DNA from 2 places in the Bacillus marinisedimentorum genome. Region 1 is predicted to be linked to the other one. Evidence: predicted binding sites of a transcription regulator. Region 1 holds the regulator's gene; the other holds the start of a gene.
What was found. The regulator LexA, encoded in region 1, represses DNA repair genes until DNA is damaged. The targets are predictions, from matches to a motif close to CGAACATATGTTCG.

Region 1 (10,823 bases):
AAGAGATTGTCCTGAGACAGGAGGAGACTCGTGCTCCCGCAGCTGAAAAAGCAGCAAAACCGGAAATGACCGATGAACAGCTGCGTGACATTTTGAGAAATGAGCTTCAACATGCCGGCAGGTATAACAAAGCGTCCCTGCGTCAAGGAGAGTTATCAAGGTTTTTCCATTAATGGCAAATATAGCCGTTGATGACTTTATAAAAAAGTGGGAGGAAGAATAGCAAAATGTCTAAGTATTCAAAAGAAGATATCCTGAATTTAGCTGATAAGGAAAATGTAAAATTTATCCGACTCCAATTCACAGATTTGCTTGGAATCATCAAAAACGTAGAAATCCCGGTAGATCAGCTGCCTAAAGCACTCGACAATCAAATGATGTTTGACGGTTCTTCCATTGAAGGTTTTGTCCGTATTGAAGAATCTGATATGTACCTTTTCCCTGATCTTGATACATGGGTCATTTTCCCGTGGACATCTGAGAAAGGAAAAGTGGCCCGCCTGATCTGTGATATTTACAATCCGGACGGCACTCCGTTTGAAGGAGACCCGCGCGGCATTCTCAAGCGCATGCTCAAAGAAATGGAAGAGCTCGGCTTCACCGACTTCAACATTGGACCTGAACCGGAGTTCTTCCTGTTTAAAAATGATGAAAACGGTGAACCGACCCTCGAACTGAACGATAAAGGCGGATATTTTGACCTTGCACCGACCGACCTCGGCGAAAACTGCCGTCGTGATATCGTCCTTGAACTCGAGGATATGGGTTTTGAAATTGAAGCATCACACCATGAAGTTGCACCCGGCCAGCATGAGATCGACTTTAAATACGCTTCTGCTTTGCGGGCCTGTGATGACATCCAGACATTCAAACTGGCTGTGAAAACAATCGCACGGAAACACGGCCTTCATGCAACCTTCATGCCGAAACCGCTCTTTGGCGTCAATGGATCTGGAATGCATGCGAACATGTCCCTGTTCAGGAATGGCGAAAACGCGTTCTATGATACTGAAGGAGACTTGCAGCTCAGCGATACGGCCCGTCATTTCGTAGCCGGTATCCTCAAGCACGCTGAATCCTTTACCGCGATCACTAACCCGACGGTAAATTCCTATAAGCGTCTTGTTCCCGGGTATGAAGCGCCTTGTTATGTTGCCTGGTCTTCAAAAAACAGAAGCCCGCTTGTCCGTGTACCTGCTTCACGCGGCCTTTCGACCCGGATTGAAGTCCGCAGTGTCGATCCGGCAGCGAACCCTTACCTGGCTATGGCGGTCATGCTTGCGGCTGGACTTGACGGCATCAAAAACAATATGTCCGCGCCGTCTCCTGTCGACCGCAACATTTATGTGATGAACAAAGATGAACGAATGAGCATCGGAATCAACGATCTTCCTTCCACACTGAAAGAAGCACTTGAGCTGCTGAAAAAAGATGAAGTACTGATGACAGCACTCGGCAAACATGCATCGGAACACTTTATCGAAGCTAAAGAAATTGAGTGGGATATGTTCCGGACCCAGGTTCACCCTTGGGAACGTGAACAATACTTTACAACATATTAAGACAGAAACAAAGCCTCCCGGAGACGGGGGGCTTTTTAAATATCCTCAAAAAAAAACAGCCGGCAGTGTGACCGGCTGTTTCATATTCCTATAGTAAAGATGGCGGTTTGCGGGATGACAGCAAAAACAGCATCCGCTGCTTAATGAACCATCCTGTAGACGCCGACCACTTTTCCGAGGATGCTTACATTCCGGAGGATGATCGGATCCATTGTGGAATTTTCAGGCTGGAGGCGGACATAGTCCTTTTCTTTAAAGAAACGTTTTACAGTAGCTTCGTTCTCATCCGTCATGGCGACAACGATATCACCGTTGTTCGCGGTGCTTTGCTGGCGGACGATGACCATGTCTCCGTCATAAATGCCCGCTTCAATCATACTGTCTCCGACGATATTTAGGATATAAACATTTTCATCCGCCGCTGCGACAAACCGCTCAGGCAAAGGCATATATTCTTCCACGTTTTCGATTGCTGAAATTGGCTGCCCGGCAGTTACCTTACCGATAACAGGAACATTGACTGTCCGGCTGACAGGGATGTCCTGGGCGGACTGGGTGCCAAGGACTTCGATTGCCCGAGGCTTAGTGGGATCCCTCCTGATCAGGCCCTTCTTTTCAAGCCGTGCCAGATGTCCGTGTACAGTAGAACTTGAAGCAAGCCCGACTGCTTCGCCGATCTCCCTGACGGAAGGGGGATAGCCTTTTTGATGGACTTCTTCTTTAATGAAATTCAGGATTTCCTCCTGGCGTTTTGAGAGTTTTGTCATTTTGTGCACCCCGTTCGTTTCCTTTTCTTACCGTAAGTATACCATGTCCCTGTCCAGCATACAAACATAAGTTCGAAAAACCGTTGACGGAAACATTTGTTCCCTTTATAATGAACTCAACAAAAGCGAACGTATATTCTTGGGGAGGGAATAGAAAGATGCAAAGCAAAATCGATATGACATTTGTCGCTGCATTTATTTTCATGATCCTGTTTACAACAGCTACAGTGGTGATGGCAGCGCCGCTTGACAGGGAAGATTACATAAAAGTAACGATAGAAAAGGGAGATACACTCTGGGGGCTTGCTGAGGAATACCACGACCATCATGTTTACACTGCTGAGGAATTCATCGGCTGGGTCACTGACCATAACGACGTGGAACGGTCCGCTATTTATCCAGGACAGAAAATTCTCATTCCGGTCGAAAAAGACTGAGGCGGCACCGGCAATCCAGAGTGCAATAAAGAAATAGAGTTACACATATGCGGAAGGGACAACGTTTATGAATTATGACAGATGGGCTTTTGGACACCCTCATAAAATAAAAGAACATACAGGTGATCAAACATGAATGCAGTCCTTTACTGCAGAGTCAGTACTGATAAAAATACACAGGAGACTTCAATCGCCAGGCAAAATGAAGAGTTAACGAAGCTTGCCGGTGAACTGGACATACACATAGTCGAAATGATAGAAGAGAAAAAAAGCGGTTATGAAATTGACCGCGATGGTGTATTCCGCTTTCTTGAGCTGTTTCAGACAGGGCAAGCGGATGCTTTGCTCATCCAGGATGAGACAAGGCTTGGCAGAGGGAATGCACGCATTGCTCTTCTGCATACGCTGCAAAAACTCGGCATCAAAATTCATACGATTTCCCATCAAGGTGAACTTAAACTGTCGGAAGCGGATTCTATGGTTCTTGATATTGTGAGCATCGTAGAAGAATATCAGCGTAAGCTCCATAATCTCAAAATCAAACGTGGTATGAAGCGGGCGGTTGCAAATGGATACAGGCCGCAGCAAAACTTGACCAGCAGGAATCACGGTCCGGGAAGGGAAAGGAAGGAAGTGCCGGTATCAGAAATTGTCAGGCTGCGGAACAATGGCCTGACCTTTGCTGAAATTGCTGCCACCCTGCGGGGGCTTGGTTTTGGCATCTCGAAGGCTACGGTCAACAGGCGCTATCAGGAATACATGGGGTCGATGGATGATGGGAATGCTGGGGAGTAGACTGTGAAAACCAAACATGATAAAATAAAAACCCTTAATGGGCTAATTATTATGTATAAGGAGTTTTTTGATGCTTTCACCTGAAAAAATAAACCGGATCAATGAGTTGGCACGCAAGTCGAAACGTGATGGCTTGACTCCGGAAGAAGTAAAAGAGCAAAAAAAATTGCGGGAAGAATATTTGCAGGCTTTCCGGGGAAACTTTGACCGCACATTGCAAAATGTGAAAATAGTGGATCCAAACGGAAATGACGTGACGCCGGAAAAGCTGAAACAGAAAAAACATTCAAATAAAGGACACAAACACTGAGAGATACAGCTAGCCGGATTGCTGTATCTTTTTTGTTTTGGGCTCGTAATTCACGGGAAAAGAGATATAATACAATAGTAGAATTGATTAACCGTTCTTCAGCTGTTTTGAGTGCTTGAACATTTAATTCAAGAAAGCTATGATTGTAGCTGGGAACGGATAAACACATTACATAGAAGGGATGAAAATTTTATGGCAGATAACATCCACGATCTTTCCATTAATACCATCCGGACGCTTTCAATTGATGCAATTGAAAAAGCACAATCAGGACATCCGGGAATGCCAATGGGAGCAGCTCCTATGGCATACAGTCTCTGGACTAAATATATGAATCAGAACCCGGCGAATCCGGAATGGTTCAACAGGGACCGTTTTGTCCTGTCTGCAGGACACGGCTCCATGCTTTTATACAGTCTTCTTCATCTGGCAGGTTACGATGTCACAATGGACGATCTCAAAAACTTCCGCCAGTGGGGCAGCCGAACGCCTGGTCATCCGGAATACGGCCATACATCTGGTGTTGAAGCAACAACAGGACCGCTTGGCCAGGGTATTGCAATGGCTGTAGGGATGGCGATGGCTGAAAGGCATCTTGCAGCAAAATATAACCGCGGCAGCTATAATGTAGTGGACCACTTTACATACAGTATTTGCGGTGACGGCGACTTGATGGAAGGCATTTCCGGAGAGGCTGCCTCCTATGCCGGCCATATGAAACTGGGCCGCCTTGTTGTGTTATATGACTCAAATGATATTTCCCTTGACGGCCAGCTGGACCGCTCGTTCACCGAAAGCGTCGAAGACCGTTTTAAAGCTTATGGATGGCAGGTAATCAGGGTGGAGGACGGAAACAATCTTGAGGAAATTGAAGAAGCTCTGGAAAATGCAAGAGCGGATCTTGATCGCCCTACACTGATTGAAGTGAAAACAACGATCGGATACGGCTCCCCTAACAAAGCCGGCTCTTCAGCCTCTCACGGTGCACCGCTTGGCGAAGAAGAAGCGAAAATGACGAAAGAGTCTTATAAATGGACGTTTGAACGGGATTTCCATGTACCTGATGAAGTTTACAGCCACTTTAACGAAAAAGTGAAAGAGAACGGCCAACAAAAAGAAAATGAGTGGAATAAGCTGTTTGATTCATATAAAAATGAACATCCTGAACTGGCAAGGGATCTTGAAACAGCGATCAAGGGCGAGCTTCCGGAAGGATGGGAAAGCCATCTGCCGGAGTATGCTCCAGGCGAACACAAAGCTGCTACCCGCGCCTCCAGCGGTGAAGTGCTGAACGGAATCGCAAATGGAATCCCGAACTTCTTCGGCGGTTCTGCAGACCTGGCCGGCTCCAATAAAACACTGATTAAAGATGAAGAGGATTTTTCCGCAAGCAATTATGCAGGCCGGAATATCTGGTTCGGTGTTCGTGAATTTGCGATGGGTGCCGCTCTGAACGGCATGGCACTCCATGGCGGGCTGAAAGTGTATGGCGGAACATTCTTCGTCTTCTCCGACTACTTGCGCCCGGCTATCCGCCTGGCAGCCTTAATGGGGCTTCCTGTCACATACGTATTTACACATGACAGCATTGCTGTCGGTGAGGACGGCCCTACACACGAACCGATTGAACAGCTGCCTTCATTAAGAGCGATGCCTGGTTTGTCCATCATCCGCCCGGCAGACGGCAATGAAACGAAGGCTGCCTGGAAAATGGCCATGGAAAGCACAAATAAACCAACAGCGCTTGTGCTTACACGCCAGGGACTGCCGACAATGGCAACCGGACAAAAAGCAGAAGAAGGAGTCCGCAAAGGTGCATACGTCATTTCGTCCGCACAAAACGGAAACCCTGAGGCGCTTCTTCTTGCGTCTGGCTCAGAAGTGAGCCTTGCTGTGGAAGCGCAGAAAGAACTTGAAAAAGACGGCATCCATATATCAGTGGTGTCCATGCCTTCCTGGGACAGATTTGAAGAACAATCAGAAGAATATAAGGAAAAAGTCATCCCGAAATCCGTCAAGAAGCGTCTTGCTATTGAAATGGCTGCCACTTTCGGATGGGAGCGCTATACCGGCGATGAAGGAAAAGTGCTCGGCATAGACCGTTTCGGTGCTTCTGCTCCGGGAGAAAAGGTCGTATCAGAATATGGCTTCAATGTAGGAAATGTGGTTTCTGAGCTTAAATCCCTTCTGAAAAAATAATATGAAATTCCCGAAACCTCCGGCCGAGCCGGGGGTTTTTTCATCGTATAGGAAAGTGAAAGTTGTCAGGAAGGAAGGAATGAAAAGGAGCAGACAATTTTATGGATATAGAACGGCAGATGTGCCGCCGTCTTTGCCTGAAAGCTCGCCAATCGGCGAGTTTTCGCTGTTGTTAAGGAAATTATAATATTTAAGCGTTGCGGATAGCCAGAAGGGAATTGTCCAGCTCCAGGCGCAAGCGGCTATCGTCATAAGCAGGCGCCTTGCGCATTTATTCTGTCCATGACACTAACAGTCTATATGCAAGCGGCTCCATTCGACAAAAATAGAAGAGATTTGTTTCACGGATAGACATTGATTATATAAATGTTCCGCTATACTGACAGAAAGGAGATTACAGGAGGGGGCTGCATGAGAAGGTTCGTCATTTATCTTGTGGAAGAAGAGTTTTGCCACCACTTCTTCGGCAACGAAGACCGATTATACAATTTGTTTTATCAATATGAATTTAAACAGGACATGCAAGCATATAACGTTGTCAAAAGGCAGGTCCAATATATTACACGGAGGGTCCCGATCCAATTGCTCAAGCATGAAATCGGGTCAAGGATAAAGAGCCGCCCGGACGGACATATTTTGTTGAATACATTCTATATTGACGCGAATGATACGCGGGCGAGCTTATCACTGCACCAGAACTTCTTATTGCTGCGATCAAGCGGAACATATGAAGCGGAAACGATCTTTTTTGAAGCGTTGCGTAAAATAGACTCTTATTTTCTTGCGATTGACTATCATAATAAAAACTATGGATGGCTCAACCCGATAAAACAGCGTAAATTTGTATGAAATTCGACAAAATGGCTCCGACTTATTGTATAATAGGAACGGTTTTAGTACACTTTACAGTAGACAGTTTGAAGGAGGAGCTAGTGTATGTTTTATTACATTCTGGTAGGCGTCCTGGCATTATTGGCCGGGCTTGCTATCGGGTTTTTTATCGCTCGCCAATACATGATGAGCTATCTGAAGAAAAATCCGCCAATCAATGAACAAATGCTTCGTGTGTTACTCATGCAGATGGGACAAAAACCTTCGCAGAAGAAGATTAACCAGATGATGAGAGCCATGAACAATATAAACACAACAAAAAAATAATGTACTGACGGACAGGCACTCATTGGAGTGTCTTTTCCTATATAAGGGCTTATACGCTGGATTTCAACTGCGGCGATGTGTACAATAATAGACGGTAGACATCGTTTCAGTCATATGGACGGCAGAAAGAAGGATATGGAATGAAGATGGATTCGAAACCTGACAAAATGACAATATATGATGTGGAACATATTGATAATCCATGTTTTGTTGACGTTCGTTCGCCGGCGGAATTTGCGGAATATCACATGCCTGGCGCAGTGAACATTCCGATATTCGATAATGGGGAACGGGCCGAAATCGGCACCCTATATAAACAGCGGGGGCGTGAGCCGGCAAAAGAAAGAGGCCTGGAGGTGTTATCTGGAAAATTGCCGATATTTTACGAACGTTTCCAGAACATCATCAGGGAAAACCCTGATTCACCGATTGTCGTCTATTGCTGGAGGGGCGGAATGCGCAGCGGAGCTGTCGTCACTACAATGAATATGATGGAATTGCCGGTTGTTCAGTTAGAAGGCGGCATCAGATCATACCGTAAAAAAACAGTCAGCGAACTGGAAGAGGCAGCAAGTGAACCGAAACCCTTCGTTGTTCTTGAAGGTCATACCGGCACCAGAAAGACAGATGTTTTGCAGGCCCTAAAATCAGAAGGGTACCCGGTCATCGATCTTGAAGGATTGGCACGGCATCGTGGTTCCATTTTTGGCAATATTGGCCTGAATCCAAGCAGCCAGAAGGAATTTGAAGCGAATCTGGCAGCGGAACTGAAACGGTATAAAAGATTTCCTTACTATTTGATTGAAGCTGAAAGCAAACGGATCGGCCCAATCACGCTCCCGGATTTTATCGTTGAAGGGAAAGAAAAAGGCATCAGGGTCAAAGTGGAAATGCCATTTGCCGAAAGAATCAGCAATATCATGCAAACTTATGTAAAAGACGGCTATCTTGATGAATTCAATGAGGCGGCAAGGAAACTGAAAAAGAAACTCAAGCCGCTGGAAGCACAGGAAGAACTGGAACGGAACCTGCTCCATGGGGACTATAGGTCCGTCATCTCGATGCTGCTTGAGTATTATTACGACCCGAGGTATAGCCACGCGTCCGATGGTTATGATACGCCTGTCTTTCCCGTTGCCTTTACAACACTTAATGAAGGAATTGCCAGGGTAAAGGGAGCTCTTGAAGAAATCGAAAGTGAATATGCTCTGGGAAATGAATTATCCGAAATGGAATGACGTTACTAAAGGAGGCCGGGACATAACCAAACTGTCCACCTCTATAGACGAATAATATCATGTTAAGAAAGCCAAAAAAGTAAAAAACCGAACTAACGCGAAACTCTATTTAGAGCTTCGTAACATAGTTCGGATTTTTCTTTGACTAAAATACTTTTGTCCCAGCCTCTTTTTTCTCTAATCAATTAAAGGTTTGCTTGATTTTAACCATATCTGTCACACAACAGTATTGTTTAAGCCGGTTCCCCCTAAGCAAGAGAAAGGATCCCCCTGATGTGTAAGCCGTTCTACTTTCCCGTCTCAGACCATATATTGGCTTCTGATACGGGAAATGGGGGACAGGTTATATGTATGTTATGTTATCCTTGATGCTTTCTCTATTGATGGGATACTCGGCTGCGGAAGACATGGAAATCGATTTGAAGCAAGAACCGGTAACGGTCACGTTTGCGGGTGACATCATGATGGATCGGTCCGTCAGACAGGCAATCGCTGAACATGGTCCGCTTTATCCGTTCACGGAAGTGAGGGAACTGGTCAGCGCTGCTGATTATGCAGTGGCCAATCTTGAAACAGCTGTAACCGGGAGACATGAAAAGTATCCTAAAATGTATAACTTTAAATCAACTCCTGAGGCGCTGGACGGTGTAAAGCAGGCTGGATTTGACCTTGTGACACTGGCGAATAACCATACGATGGATTACGGAATTGACGGGCTGCTGGATACAATGGCTTATGTCAATTCAGCCGGGCTCGCATACATTGGCGCCGGGGTCAACAGCAAAGAGGCATATCAGGACCATTCCGTCCATATAAAAGGGCTGCATATCAAATTTCTAGGAATTTCAAGAGTATTGCCGGCGGGTGATTGGTTTGCAGGGAAAACAAAGCGGGGAATCGCAAGTGCTTATGATTTGGAGCGGGTGCTCTCGGTTGTCAGGAGGGAGAGCCGGAACACGGATTATTTGTTTGTTTATATGCATTGGGGTTATGAACGGAACGATTTTCCGGCTGCATACCAGACGGCTGCGGCCAGGAAGTTGATTGATGCAGGAGCAGACGGCATTATCGGCAGCCATCCCCATGTGCTGCAGGGACTTGAATATTATCAAGGTAAGCCAATCGCCTATTCGCTCGGCAACTTTTTGTTTCCTGACTACGTCAGTGGCAAGACGGCGGAAACGGGCCTGTTGACGATTCGGTTGGACGGAGAAAAAGTAAATGCGGCGTTCAAGCCGTTCCGGATTGTGGATGACCGGATCATTAAATTGTCGCAAGAAGAAGAAAAAATGGCTTTCAACCGTCTGCAGCAACTATCGCCGGCTGTTTCATTTCAGGCCGGGGTAGTGCTGGATAGGAAAACATATGCCGGGGAAATTGCCGATTAATTGATGATTTTGTCACAGAATTGTATCATTGTTTTTTTCGTTTGTTTTGTTAGAATAGGTAGGAGAGATAGAGGATATACGTATAGGGGGATGTTTAATGGCAGATGTGAATATATTTTTAGCTTTTGGCGCCGGCTTTCTTTCGTTTATTTCGCCGTGCTGCCTACCGCTTTATCCTGCCTTTTTAAGTTATATAACAGGGGTGTCCGTGAACGAACTGAAAGAAGATAATGCTATGCTGCAGCGCCGGACACTTTTACACACGATATTCTTTTTGGTCGGTTTCTCGATTATTTTCCTTGTATTAGGCATGTCGACATCACTGGTTGGCCAGCTGTTTGTAAAATACAGCGACTTGATCCGTCAGGTCGGCGCGATTTTAATCGTGTTCTTCGGTTTTGTCATCGTCGGTGTGTTAAAACCTGAATTTTTGATGAAGGATCATAAACTTTCGTTTAAAAATAGGCCATCGGGATATTTTGGCTCCGTATTGATCGGCATCGGTTTCGCCGCGGGATGGACGCCGTGCACGGGACCGATTCTGGCAGCTGTTCTGGCGATGAGCGTCACGAATCCCGGATCGGGAATGATGTATATGATTGCATATACACTCGGCTTTGCAGTGCCGTTTTTGATCATGTCATTTTTCATCGGGCGCATGCAATGGATTAAAAAGCACAATGCAAAAATTGTCCATGCGGGCGGTTATGTGATGATCATCATGGGGATTTTCCTATTCTTCGATTGGATGACCAAAATCAGCTCTTACCTGATTAATGTTTTCGGGGGCTTCACAGGATTTTAATCTGCGAACCGCTATACTATAATTGATTAAGACAGAATAAGCAGCAGCATAAGGAGAGTAGCCATGAGATCAAACGATGTGATTTTAAAAACGACAACTACGACGATTGCTTTTGTAATCCTGGCTTTTTCATTTTATCTTTTTTTGGCTGGCCATAACGCTCC
Region 2 (10,823 bases), on a different contig from region 1:
CCCTGTCCTTATTGAAATGGCTAAACAGTACGGCCTTGAATATGCGGTATGCCTGAATTCGGAACCGATGTTTTCCAGATATCCGGGCGATCATGCGAAATATGTGTATACCGGATCAGTCGGCAAGCTGCTGCCCGGCTTTTTCTGTTACGGGAAAGAGACACACGTCGGTGAGCCGTTTTCCGGGTTGAATTCAAATTATATGGCATCGGAAATCAGCAGGATCCTTGAACTGAACGCTGCGTTTTGCGAACGGGTCGGGGATGAAGCGACCCCGCCGCCTGTGAACTTGATGCAAAAAGATTTAAAAGAAGAGTATTCTGTGCAAATCCCGCATGCATCAGTGGCCTTATTCAATGTCATGAATATGAAAAGATCGGGGGAGGATATTACGAGTCTGCTCATGCAAGTGGCCCGCGCGGCTGCCCGTAATATCGAAGACAATTTTCTCCGCCGCGCCCGCCAGTTTGCCGGCTTTCAATCTTATTCACCCAAACCGGTCAAAGTACAGGTCTTTACGTATGAAACGCTGAAACAAAAAGCGATCGCCCTTTATGGGGAAGAGGAAATCCACAGGCGCCAAAATTACCTCATCGCCAACAGGCACGATGCTGGTGACCGTGATTTTACAACAATCCTGGTCCATGACCTGGCTGCACTTTGCAATAAGGAAGCCCCGATGATCATACTGTTTTACAGTCCGCCGTTTTATCCGGCGGTATCTTCCGCCGATAATCCGTGGATCATGGATACAGTGAATGATTTAATCGCATACAGCAAGAAAACGTATAACGTTGACTTTAAGCACCAGTACTATTTTGCCGGCCTTTCTGATTTGAGTTTTGTCCAGCTGAAAGAAACGGAAGAGGGGCTCAGTCCGCTGACGGAGAACATGCCTTTGTTCCAGAATGGGTATAATCTACCCATTGAAGCTCTGAAAGCGCTGAACGTCCCGGTCTTGAATCTCGGTCCGCTCGGACGCGATGCCCACCAGTGGACGGAGCGGCTTGAGTTGTCATTCTCTTTCGGCACTTTGCATGAATTGCTTTCCAGGACAGTTGGCCGCCTTCTTGAAAATACACCGTAACCGTAATGCTGGAGCCCTCGCTGTCAAATTGCGGCCGGGCTCCTCATTTTGTAGACATTCCATTTTTTCGCTATAATGTTTTGTGTGGATTGTAAGATATGGAGGTAATGAATGGACATGTTGAAAACCGAAAAAATTCACCGGCTTGTGCTTCCGACTCCTTTTCCCGTCGGTGATGTGAATATTTATCTCGTCGAGGGCGAGGCCCTTACACTCGTGGATACAGGGGCGAAAACGGAGGAAGCCTGGGAAGCCTTTAAACTGCAGCTGAAAGAACTGGGGCGTGTGCCCGATGATATAGAACAGGTCATTTTGACGCACCATCATCCCGATCATGCCGGCCTGCTTGATTATTTGCCAGAATCCATTCCTGTTATCGGCCACTGGAAAAATGATCCGTGGATAAGCCGAGACGAAACATTTTTCCGGAATTATGAGGAGTTCTTACTCGATCTTTTCCAAAAGAGCGGCATCGATTCATACTTTTTGAAATTCGTCAGCAAAATGAACAGGTCGATGAAATATTCTTGCAGCCGAAAGCTTACCGGCACAATTGCAGAAGGAGACGAGGCCCCCGGGTTGCCTGGCTGGTCGGTGTACGAAGTCCCGGGTCATGCCGGCAGCCACATCATGCTTCACAACAGGGAGACAGGGATTGCGATCGGCGGCGATGTGCTGCTGCAGCACATTTCCTCAAATCCGTTGATTGAGCCTCCTTATCCGGGAGAAGAAGAACGGGCCCGGCCGCAGCTGCTTTACAATGAGTCGCTGAAAAAGGTGGCGGCGCTTCATCCGGAAATTGTGCTGCCGGGTCATGGCCGCAGTGTTGAAAAGGCGGCTGCCCTCGTGGAAAACAGGCTGAAGAAGCAGCACGAGCGTGCCCTCACAATTCATGGCTGGCTTAATGAGCAGCCGATGACCGCTTTTCAAATTTGCAAAAAATTGTTTCCGACCATATTTCAGAAAGAGCTTGGCCTGACAATGTCAGAAACGATCGGCCAGCTTGATTATCTCGAGGATGAAGGCCTTATCTATGTTGATCGGACATGTGCCGCCTGGTGTTATTATGCGGCAGACTGACCAAAACAGAGGTGTCATATGAGAAATCAATATTTGAAAGGAAAAGTAATCGCCATTACGGGAGCTTCCAGCGGAATCGGCGAGCAGACCGCATACAAAGCTGCTGAAATGGGGGCATTGACCGTGCTCCTTGCCCGGTCGGAAGACAGGCTGGCTGCAGCTGCCAGCCGGATTGAAAAGACAACCGGTTTGCGGCCTTTATATTTTGCGCTTGATGTCAGCGATCCCGGGCAGGTCGAACAGGTATTCAAAACCATCTACGAACAGGCCGGCAGGATTGACATACTCGTCAATAACGCCGGCTTCGGGATTTTTGAAGAATTTGAAAAAGCCCCGCTGGATGAAGTGAAGAGGATGTTCGACGTCAACGTTTTCGGAGTGATTGCCTGTACCGGGATGGTGCTTCCTCATATGAAGGAACAAAAAAGCGGGCATATCATCAATGTCGCTTCTCAGGCAGGAAAACTCGCCACCCCGAAATCGAGCGCCTACTCTGCGACGAAACATGCCGTGCTCGGCCTGACCAACAGTTTGCGCATGGAGACGGTTCAATACGGAATCCATGTGACGGCAGTGAACCCCGGCCCGATCAAAACGAACTTTTTTGAAACAGCCGACAAATCGGGGAGCTATGTCAAAAATGTGGAAAAATTCATGCTGCCCGCTGCAGAGGTGGCAGAAAAAATCACCGGGGCCATGGTCAAGCCGCGGCGGGAAATTAACCTGCCGCGCTGGATGAACGCAGGGAGCGTATTATACCAGCTGTTCCCGGGGATTGTGGAAAAAGTCGCCGGAAATGCTTTTCGGAAGAAGTGAAAAGTGGGGGAAGAACGTGAAAATTTCCAGACCCGGGAACTCAGGCTGCGCTGGCGTGCCGTCGTATTGAGGTGCGGATCAGCTGCGGCGTGAAAAATGGAGTTTTGGCGTGAAAGCCGGGCTGAACGGCGCGAAACAGCTGCTTTGGCGTGAAAGTTGGACGCTTCGGCATGAAATGTGGGAAATTGCGCGTGAAACAGTTGCAGTTTGGCGTGAAAGAAACGGGACGCCGCGCGAAAGTGCATCCACCTGATTGCGGTTGTTCGTGTACGGCGTGAAAAACCGGGGATATGGCATGAATGAACAGTCATCCGGCGTGAAATACAAAGAAAATGAATTGTTTTTTTAAAAAATGAGACAAATCCGCCAGGTCACCAGCCAAAAATCGGCCGAGTGATACCGCATTTGAGTAAACAGCCTGTTTCGGCCGCAGGCTTGTGTGAATCGAGGGGAAAGAACGTGGTAATTTCCATGCCCAGGGGAACTCAGGCTGTGCTGGCGTGCCGTCGTATTGAGGTGCGGATCAGCTGCGGCGTGAAAAAATGGAGTTACGGCGTGAAAGCCGGGCTGAACGGCGCGAAACAGCTCCTTTGGCGTGAAAGTTGGACGCTTCGGCATGAAATGTGGGAGATTGCGCGTGAAACAGCTGCAGTTTGGCGTGAAAGAAACGGGATGCCGCGCGAAAGTGCATCCCCCTGATTGCGGTTGTTCGTGTACGGCGTGAAAAACCGGGGATATGGCATGAATGAACAGTCATCCGGCGTGAAATACAAAGAAAATGAATTGTTTTTTTAAAAAATGAGACAAATCCGCCAGGTCACCAGCCAAAAATCGGCCGAGTGATACCGCATTTGAGTAAACAGCCCGTTTCGGCCGCAGGCTTGTGTGAATCGAGGGGAAAGAACGTGGTAATTTCCATGCCGCGTGATCTCACCCGTCCCACTGCTCCCGCTGGATATTGAACAAGTCTTCACGGACAGACGAAAATATGCGGTGCATTTCCGAGGAGGCGAGCCTGTCCGCACCAATCAATTGGTGTGGATAGGCTCCGCTTATGCGTAACCGCTAAGCGGGCGCCTTAGACTTTTCTTATTCTCATCCTGTCACATACTCATACGCAACATCTTCAACGATATCCCCAACATCTGCTTCACTGCCTGGTTCTGCCAGTATGTTCAGTGCTTTATCCACGAGTTTTTCCATTTCATCAGCAGGCAGGCGGGTGTTTTCCTGCCCATATTGTGCCAGCCGGCGCCGAATCATCCCTGCAAGTAAATTTCTGTCCATATGCCGATCTCCTTTTTTCGAAGTTCCTGTATTTCTATTATAAACGTGCGGGCATCAAACGAAATAGTCTCGCCTGCTTTTTAGGCAATAGAAAGGTTTCACTGCCCTAATATTTTTTCCAGTCGCATCACATGACTGGTTCAGATCTTCAAAGCCTCAAAGCCTCAAACCCTCAAATCACAGTACAATTTGGACCCCGGCACTTCAAATATGCCGCTGGCCGGGAACTTTTCGTTTTCGTTTCACAAAAACTTCCATTGAAAACAAAACATATATTCTTTTATAATAAAAACAGAATGAATAGGAACGTGCGTTCGGTGGTAAGGATATATAGAGAAAGATACAGGAGGGAGACCTTATGGTTGAATATACAGAACTGCCGGACCAGAAAATCCTTTGTATTGATATGAAAAGTTTTTATGCGAGCTGCTCTGCGGTAATGCGGGGGCTTGACCCGCTCGATTGCCACCTGGCCGTTGTCGGGAATACCGAGCGGCAGGGGAGTGTCGTGCTTGCTGCTTCGCCCCGCCTTAAAAAGGATTTCGGCATCAGGACAGGCAGCCGGCTGTTTGAAATTCCCGCCGATTCCCGCATCATTACAGTTAATGCGGAAATGTCCCTGTATTTGCGGGTGTCGATGGAGATCACCCGGCTGTTCAACCGTTTTGTGCCGAAAGAAGCCATCCACACATACAGCGTGGATGAAAGTTTTTTGAAGGTGGATGGCAGTGAAGGGACATGGGGCGGGGCATGGAGTGTCGCGGAAAAAATAAAGGATGAAATCGATAAGGAATTCCAGCTTCCGTGTGCAATCGGCATCGGGCCCAATATGCTGCTGGCCAAACTGGCGCTCGATCTGGAAGCGAAACATAAGGGGATTGCCGAATGGCGCTATGAAGATGTACCGGAAAAGCTGTGGCCGCTGGCGCCGCTCAGTAAAATGTGGGGCATCGGCACCAGGGTGGAACGGACACTGAACCGCATGGGGATATTTAACGTCGGCCAATTGGCAGCTTTTCCGCTTGAGCGGCTTGAGAAAAAATTCGGGATCATGGGAAATCAGCTTTATTATCACGCCAATGGCATCGATCTTTCTGAACTCGGCGCCCCGATCATGCAGGGACAGATCAGCTTCGGCAAAAGCCAAATCCTGCTCAGGGACTATAAGGACCCGGAGGATGTGAAACATGTCATTCTTGAAATGTGCGAGGAAGTGGCGCGCCGGGCCAGGACACACAAAAAGGCGGGCCGGACGGTGAGCCTCGGCATTGGATACAGCAAGGATGAGGGCGGAGGAGGCTTTCACCGCTCCCGCACAGTCAGCCAGCCGACAAACGTGACCATGGATCTTTATGAGGTATGTCTTGAGCTTTTTCATGAGCACTATAATGGCGGAACCGTTCGTAAAATATCAATCGCGCTTTCGAGCATTACCGGTGATGAAAATGTCCAGCTCAGTCTATTTGACCCCCGCAAGCCTCACCGGCGCCGGCTCGGTTATACGATGGACGCCATCCGCCGTGAACACGGGAGCGGAAAGCTGCTGCGGGCGGTCTCGTTTACAGAAGCAGGAACGGAAAGGCACCGGAGCGGGCTGATTGGCGGTCATAAAAAATAGATGGAGGGAGAAAGATGTTAAAAGACAGAGGCAATATCAAGTGGACATCCCTCATGCTTCCGGAGCATGTAGGCAAGCTGCGCCGCTGGGAAAAAGAAGATCAGCGCCCGCAAAAGCCGGAATTGGATGAGCAGGAGCTTGAGCTTCTCGATGAAATGATCACAGAGGCGCTAAGCCTGCAAAAGCCGCTTACCTTCACCGTTTTTGAAAAGAGCGGCCTTTACCAGGCAACCGGACGGATTACACGGATTGATCAGATAGGCGGGCTCCTTCATCTTACCGGAGCCGAAGGAAGCAAACGGCAGACGATACAGCTTGGGGACATCCTAAAGGCAGAGTGGCCGGTATTGTAAAATCTCCCAGAAGCCGGCGGCCTAAAAAAACCAAGTGCAGGGGACTCTGACCGGGTAAAAATGTTATCCGGTTAACAGCGGGCTGTACGCGGTATATAAGAAATAGAAAACGAATAGGCAGATAAGAAAAAGGAGCTGCTCAGATGAAGCGCAAGATTTATTTACTGCTGGGGGCTGCGGGCGTCCTGGCAGTGCTGGCTATAATAAACCGGTATGCTTTCGCGGCGGACCCGGAGGTATTGAGAAAGTGGATACTCTCGTTCGGCATATTTTCTTCCGCCGTATATATCGTGATTCTGGCAGTTCGGCCGCTGACCCTTTTCCCTGCCTCGGTTGTGACAGTTATGGGCGGCCTGGCATTCGGTCCGGTCAAAGGTTTTTTTTATACGCTCGCAGGGGCGTTGCTGGGCGCCGCCATGTCGTATCTGGTTGTGGAAAAATTCAACTGGAAATTGAATGTCACTTCATCTTCATCCAGGCTGGCAAGCCTTAAAGAACGGGTGGAGAAGCGCGGCTTTTATTATCTATTGATGCTGAGGATATTGCCGGTATTGAATTTTGACCTTGTCAGCTACGGTTCGGCAGCAGCCCACATCCCGTTCCGGCGGTATATGGCTGCAACGTTCCTCGGCATCATCCCGGGAACGGTTGCATATACATTTCTCGGCAGCAGCATCATCACAGGGGATGTTGAGCTGCTCGTGATAGCTGCATTGATTCTTGCCTTACTCAGCCTTTTCGCCCGTTTCCTCGCCAAAAAAAGAAAAGGCATTCCGGAATGACACGAGCGGAGTTACGGACAGGCAGTCCGGGAATACTTACTGAAAAAACTTTGTAAAACGTAATTGCTGATTTGAAACGATGTCGATTCAACAGCCCTGCCTGTTTAACAGAGCTATTTAAAAAGGATCCTGTAACGGATCCCGCTTTAAAATCAACCGGTTTAAAAAGGCTCCTGATGATGAGGAGCCTTTTTCTTTGTTGAGGAAATTATAAAATGTAAGCGTTGCGGATAAAAAGCCAGAAGGGAATCGTCCAGCTCCAGGCGCCAGCGGCTATCGTCATAAGCGGTGATCCCCTCCGGGAGGAAAGAGCACCTCCCTGCGGGTACCCCCGCTTATGCGTACGCCGCTAAGCGGGCGCCTTGCACATTTGTTTATAAGTCCTACTCCTGTTCGGCCCGGACCTTTGAATCGAATTGGCCGCGGTGTGCGCCGTCGCAAAACGGCTTGTTCCCGGATAAACCGCAGCGGCAAAGCGAGACCGAGTTTTTGGTTTCAAATGCATTCCCTTCCACATCGACAACTTCAAAATCACCATTGACAAGAAGAGGACCGTTATCCATTACTTTAAGTTTAACATCACTCATTAGCATCGCCTCCTTTGTATTATCATCTATATCGTAAACAGAAAATTAAGAATATACAACAGGAAGCACTTGCCGCCTGCTAAAAGAAGCGGAACAAATTCTTCATCCGGCTCTTAAATTACGGCACGGTTCACTGTATAATAAGGTAAAAAGAAACAAGGCCGATAAATTGATGCCGTTATGCTTTGGAGTGCCCAGGCCTGCTGACAAAACGTCCGGCGGCAGGGTATGAACTCACCCGGAGTTTTAAATAGATAAATCGATTTTGACGGCTCAATATACTCAGGATGAAACATGTCAAAAAGTATAAAGGTCTTCTCAAGGTGTCGATGTTCCAGCTCATTTCCAGGGAGGAGGCAGCAGTTTGATACATACAAGCCGCAGCGGTCATCCCACAGATCTTGAAGAAACGGAAAGGCAGGAAGAATTCCATTATCCGGCCGGGCGGAAAGTGCCAGGTGAAGAAATAGGGGAACGTGTGACGGCTGAATACGGCCGCTGCAATATGAAAAATTGGATTGGATGGTGTGATGGGGACTACTCAGAACATGACAGAACAGGATGGAGATGATGCAGCCTCATGAAGATTACAGTGTCGGAATGTGCAGCTGAGAGGCTCGCTGGCGTTGCCGGCAGTTCCGGAGACAGCTATTTCAAGCTTATCTATGATACGGAAGGCTGCGGGTGCGGTGTCGATGGAACGGCCGCCCTCACCCTTACCAGGGAAAAAGAGGGACTCGATGAAGTGTTCCCGGCAGGCCCTTTTACATTTTTGGTCGCCAGGCATGACATGATTTATTTTGATGAGCGATTGACGATCGACTGCCGGGCAGGCGGCCATAGCCTTCTATTGAAAAGCCCTGAGCGTATCATCACCCCCAACTTGAACTTGCGGCTCCAGGAAAAGGACGAATGAGTGGAAAGGAGGCGTTATGGTGCAGAAGCGAAAAAACAGCCGAACGAGAGAGAAGGAACAGGAAAAAGGGTTATTAAAAGATCATCTGCAAGGTGATATCCTGACGAAATTGCAGGAAAAGAAAAAAGAGTTGAAGGCAAAGGAAGAAGATGAGCGCCGGCAGCAGCTGGAACAACGCCGCCGCGAGCGGGAAGAACGGGAAAAGAACAAGTCGTTTGAGGAACTGCTGGACGAAAGCGGTCTTGACTGGAAAGAATTCAAATAAAAGGATAAAAAGCATGCCAGCCGGTTTTGATGTGCAAGGAAGTACATCGGAGCAGCGGGCAATTTGAATATGGATAAGGGCAGCTGCACCTCTGTCTTCGTCTAATAAAAGGTAAGTGGGTCAAACCTAAGTAGTTCCGTTTTTCTGGAGAAACATGCGGAATAGCATACTAATTAGCAGACCGAATCGCATATGATTTGGTCTCTTCTTTTTCCTTGTTGTAGCAACGATAATAAGTTGATAGAGTATAAACTACCACGTGAATTCTGATAGGACTTTACTTGGAGAGGTGGGTATGATAGGGCTCGTTTGCCTGATGAAACAACTGGTTCAGCCTTTCAAGACAAATCGTAACCACAGAGGACCAAGTCAAGTCCTTAAACGTTTATTCTATGGATACATATAAACAGTGATAAAAGGTGCATCACTTCAACGTTTTTTTGCTGATGCTGTATATAGAGAAGAGATAGTTCAATAAGTAAAAAGTGTTTAAACGTACTGTTAGGGATTAGAAATTTAAGGAGAGAAAGCTGTTGGAGATGCACCTCATAAATTTGTTGGCGGCATTAGGTGATTATGCATTTGTATTAAGTGTTATATTGAATATTATTATTAGTGTTCTCGGTGTTGTACCAAGCTTTTTCATTACTGCCGCCAATATACAGTTCTTTGGTTTTGAAAATGGATTGATATTATCCATTTTAGGGGAAGCACTTGGAGCAATCGTTAGTTTTTATCTATATCGCAAAGGCATAAAAAAACTATTGGATACAAAAAGAATAAAAAACAAATACATGACTGAATTAACGAAATCAAATGGTATAAAAGCATTTTTTTTGATTGTTGCCCTTAGAATATTTCCATTTATTCCATCGGGTATCGTGACGTTAGCGGGTGCAATAAGTAAAATTGGTATTATCAATTTTTCCTTTGCCAGCACAATAGGAAAAATACCTTCACTTGTGATAGAAGCATATTCTATTCATCAGGTCTTGATATGGAATTGGGAAGGAAAAGTAATCTTAGGTTTGTTTTCATTAGTAACAATATGGTTTATATATAGGAAAAGCAGAATAAAGCAAATCAGCAATTAACATTAGTAACCTCTTTTGAAAGAAAAATAGCTTCTTAAACATAAGGGGACACACATGAACAAAACAGAACGCTTCCAGGCGTTTTTGTTTGCTATGTGTTACTGCTATTCATGATGCTGAGTTTTAGATGTTATTCCAACTGTTTTTTTACATTTTCCCTCATATACCGGAACTATTTACGTCAAAACCTCTGGCCTTTTATTTGTAAAACCCGCAGCCGCTAACAAGAAAAACCTCCGCAAACCGGCATCCCCAAAAATCATATCCTCAAAAACCGGCCGCCCCGAATGTGCTCTCCAAAAATCCCGGATGCTGAAAACTTCATCCCGAACCATGACCTTCTCTGCCTGCATGCTCCGCTATTCTTTCCACATGAACCGTCTTTTGGTAAAATAAAAAGACAGAAAAATCAGACAGAAAAAAGAGAGGAGGGGGCAGAGATGGCAGACCGTGAAAAAATCTCGGCATTATTCATCAATTTCATATCAGCTGCGGGATGGATAGTCATCATTAATGCAGCAGCCGGTTTTTCCCGGCCGGAAAACATATTGATCTACTTGATCCTGTTACTGTTCATAGGCATAACCGAGAGCTATCCGATCAGCCTTATAAAAGGGCAGAGCTCGCTCGGCTTTCCAATTATCTACACGTTCAGCTTCCTGTTCGACCAGCCGGCTGTCATCGCCGGTTTCGCCGCTGTCATTACGCTGGTGAATATAAAGGCAAAGCGGCCATGGCGGGTTGTGTTTTTTAATCCCGCTTTGCTGTCAATCAGCCTGCTGGCTGCTTACAGCATTGCGCCGGCTGCTGTGGAGGCCGCAGAAGCCGCAGGAATGGAGCAGTTTTTTGTTCTGATTGTCCATCTTGGGGCATTTACGCTTTCCTACTATGGGATTAACAACCTGCTGGTAGACCTTGTCCTGTTCATGCGTCCACAG

Region 2: a site for LexA is predicted at 4,574-4,587, ahead of A4U59_RS18035 (Y-family DNA polymerase). Genes of this name have one in related genera too.

Annotation. Positions count from the first base shown of each region.
Region 1 is NZ_LWBL02000030.1:126,108-136,930, forward strand. Features, by position in the region: gene A4U59_RS09740 (MerR family transcriptional regulator) at 1-173, shown strand, start outside; gene glnA (type I glutamate--ammonia ligase) at 228-1,562, shown strand; gene lexA (transcriptional repressor LexA) at 1,703-2,329, opposite strand; gene yneA (cell division suppressor protein YneA) at 2,488-2,766, shown strand; gene A4U59_RS09760 (YneB family resolvase-like protein) at 2,899-3,561, shown strand; gene A4U59_RS09765 (DUF896 domain-containing protein) at 3,632-3,871, shown strand; gene tkt (transketolase) at 4,064-6,070, shown strand; gene sirA (sporulation inhibitor of replication protein SirA) at 6,482-6,919, shown strand; gene A4U59_RS09785 (YneF family protein) at 7,007-7,228, shown strand; gene mnmH (tRNA 2-selenouridine(34) synthase MnmH) at 7,369-8,466, shown strand; gene A4U59_RS09795 (CapA family protein) at 8,814-9,854, shown strand; gene A4U59_RS09800 (cytochrome c biogenesis CcdA family protein) at 9,952-10,659, shown strand; gene A4U59_RS09805 (Na(+)/H(+) antiporter subunit B) at 10,723-10,823, shown strand, end outside.
Region 2 is NZ_LWBL02000063.1:35,007-45,829, reverse strand. Features, by position in the region: gene A4U59_RS18060 (M20/M25/M40 family metallo-hydrolase) at 1-1,087, shown strand, start outside; gene A4U59_RS18055 (MBL fold metallo-hydrolase) at 1,199-2,167, shown strand; gene A4U59_RS18050 (SDR family NAD(P)-dependent oxidoreductase) at 2,186-2,983, shown strand; gene A4U59_RS21465 (hypothetical protein) at 3,093-3,236, shown strand; gene A4U59_RS18045 (hypothetical protein) at 3,476-3,682, shown strand; gene A4U59_RS18040 (YqzH family protein) at 4,079-4,270, opposite strand; gene A4U59_RS18035 (Y-family DNA polymerase) at 4,629-5,888, shown strand; gene A4U59_RS18030 (YolD-like family protein) at 5,903-6,241, shown strand; gene A4U59_RS18025 (TVP38/TMEM64 family protein) at 6,385-7,023, shown strand; gene A4U59_RS18020 (CDGSH iron-sulfur domain-containing protein) at 7,407-7,610, opposite strand; gene A4U59_RS18015 (hypothetical protein) at 7,975-8,181, shown strand; gene A4U59_RS18010 (iron-sulfur cluster biosynthesis family protein) at 8,191-8,526, shown strand; gene A4U59_RS18005 (DUF3886 domain-containing protein) at 8,546-8,791, shown strand; gene A4U59_RS18000 (TVP38/TMEM64 family protein) at 9,349-9,885, shown strand; gene A4U59_RS17995 (sensor histidine kinase) at 10,326-10,823, shown strand, end outside.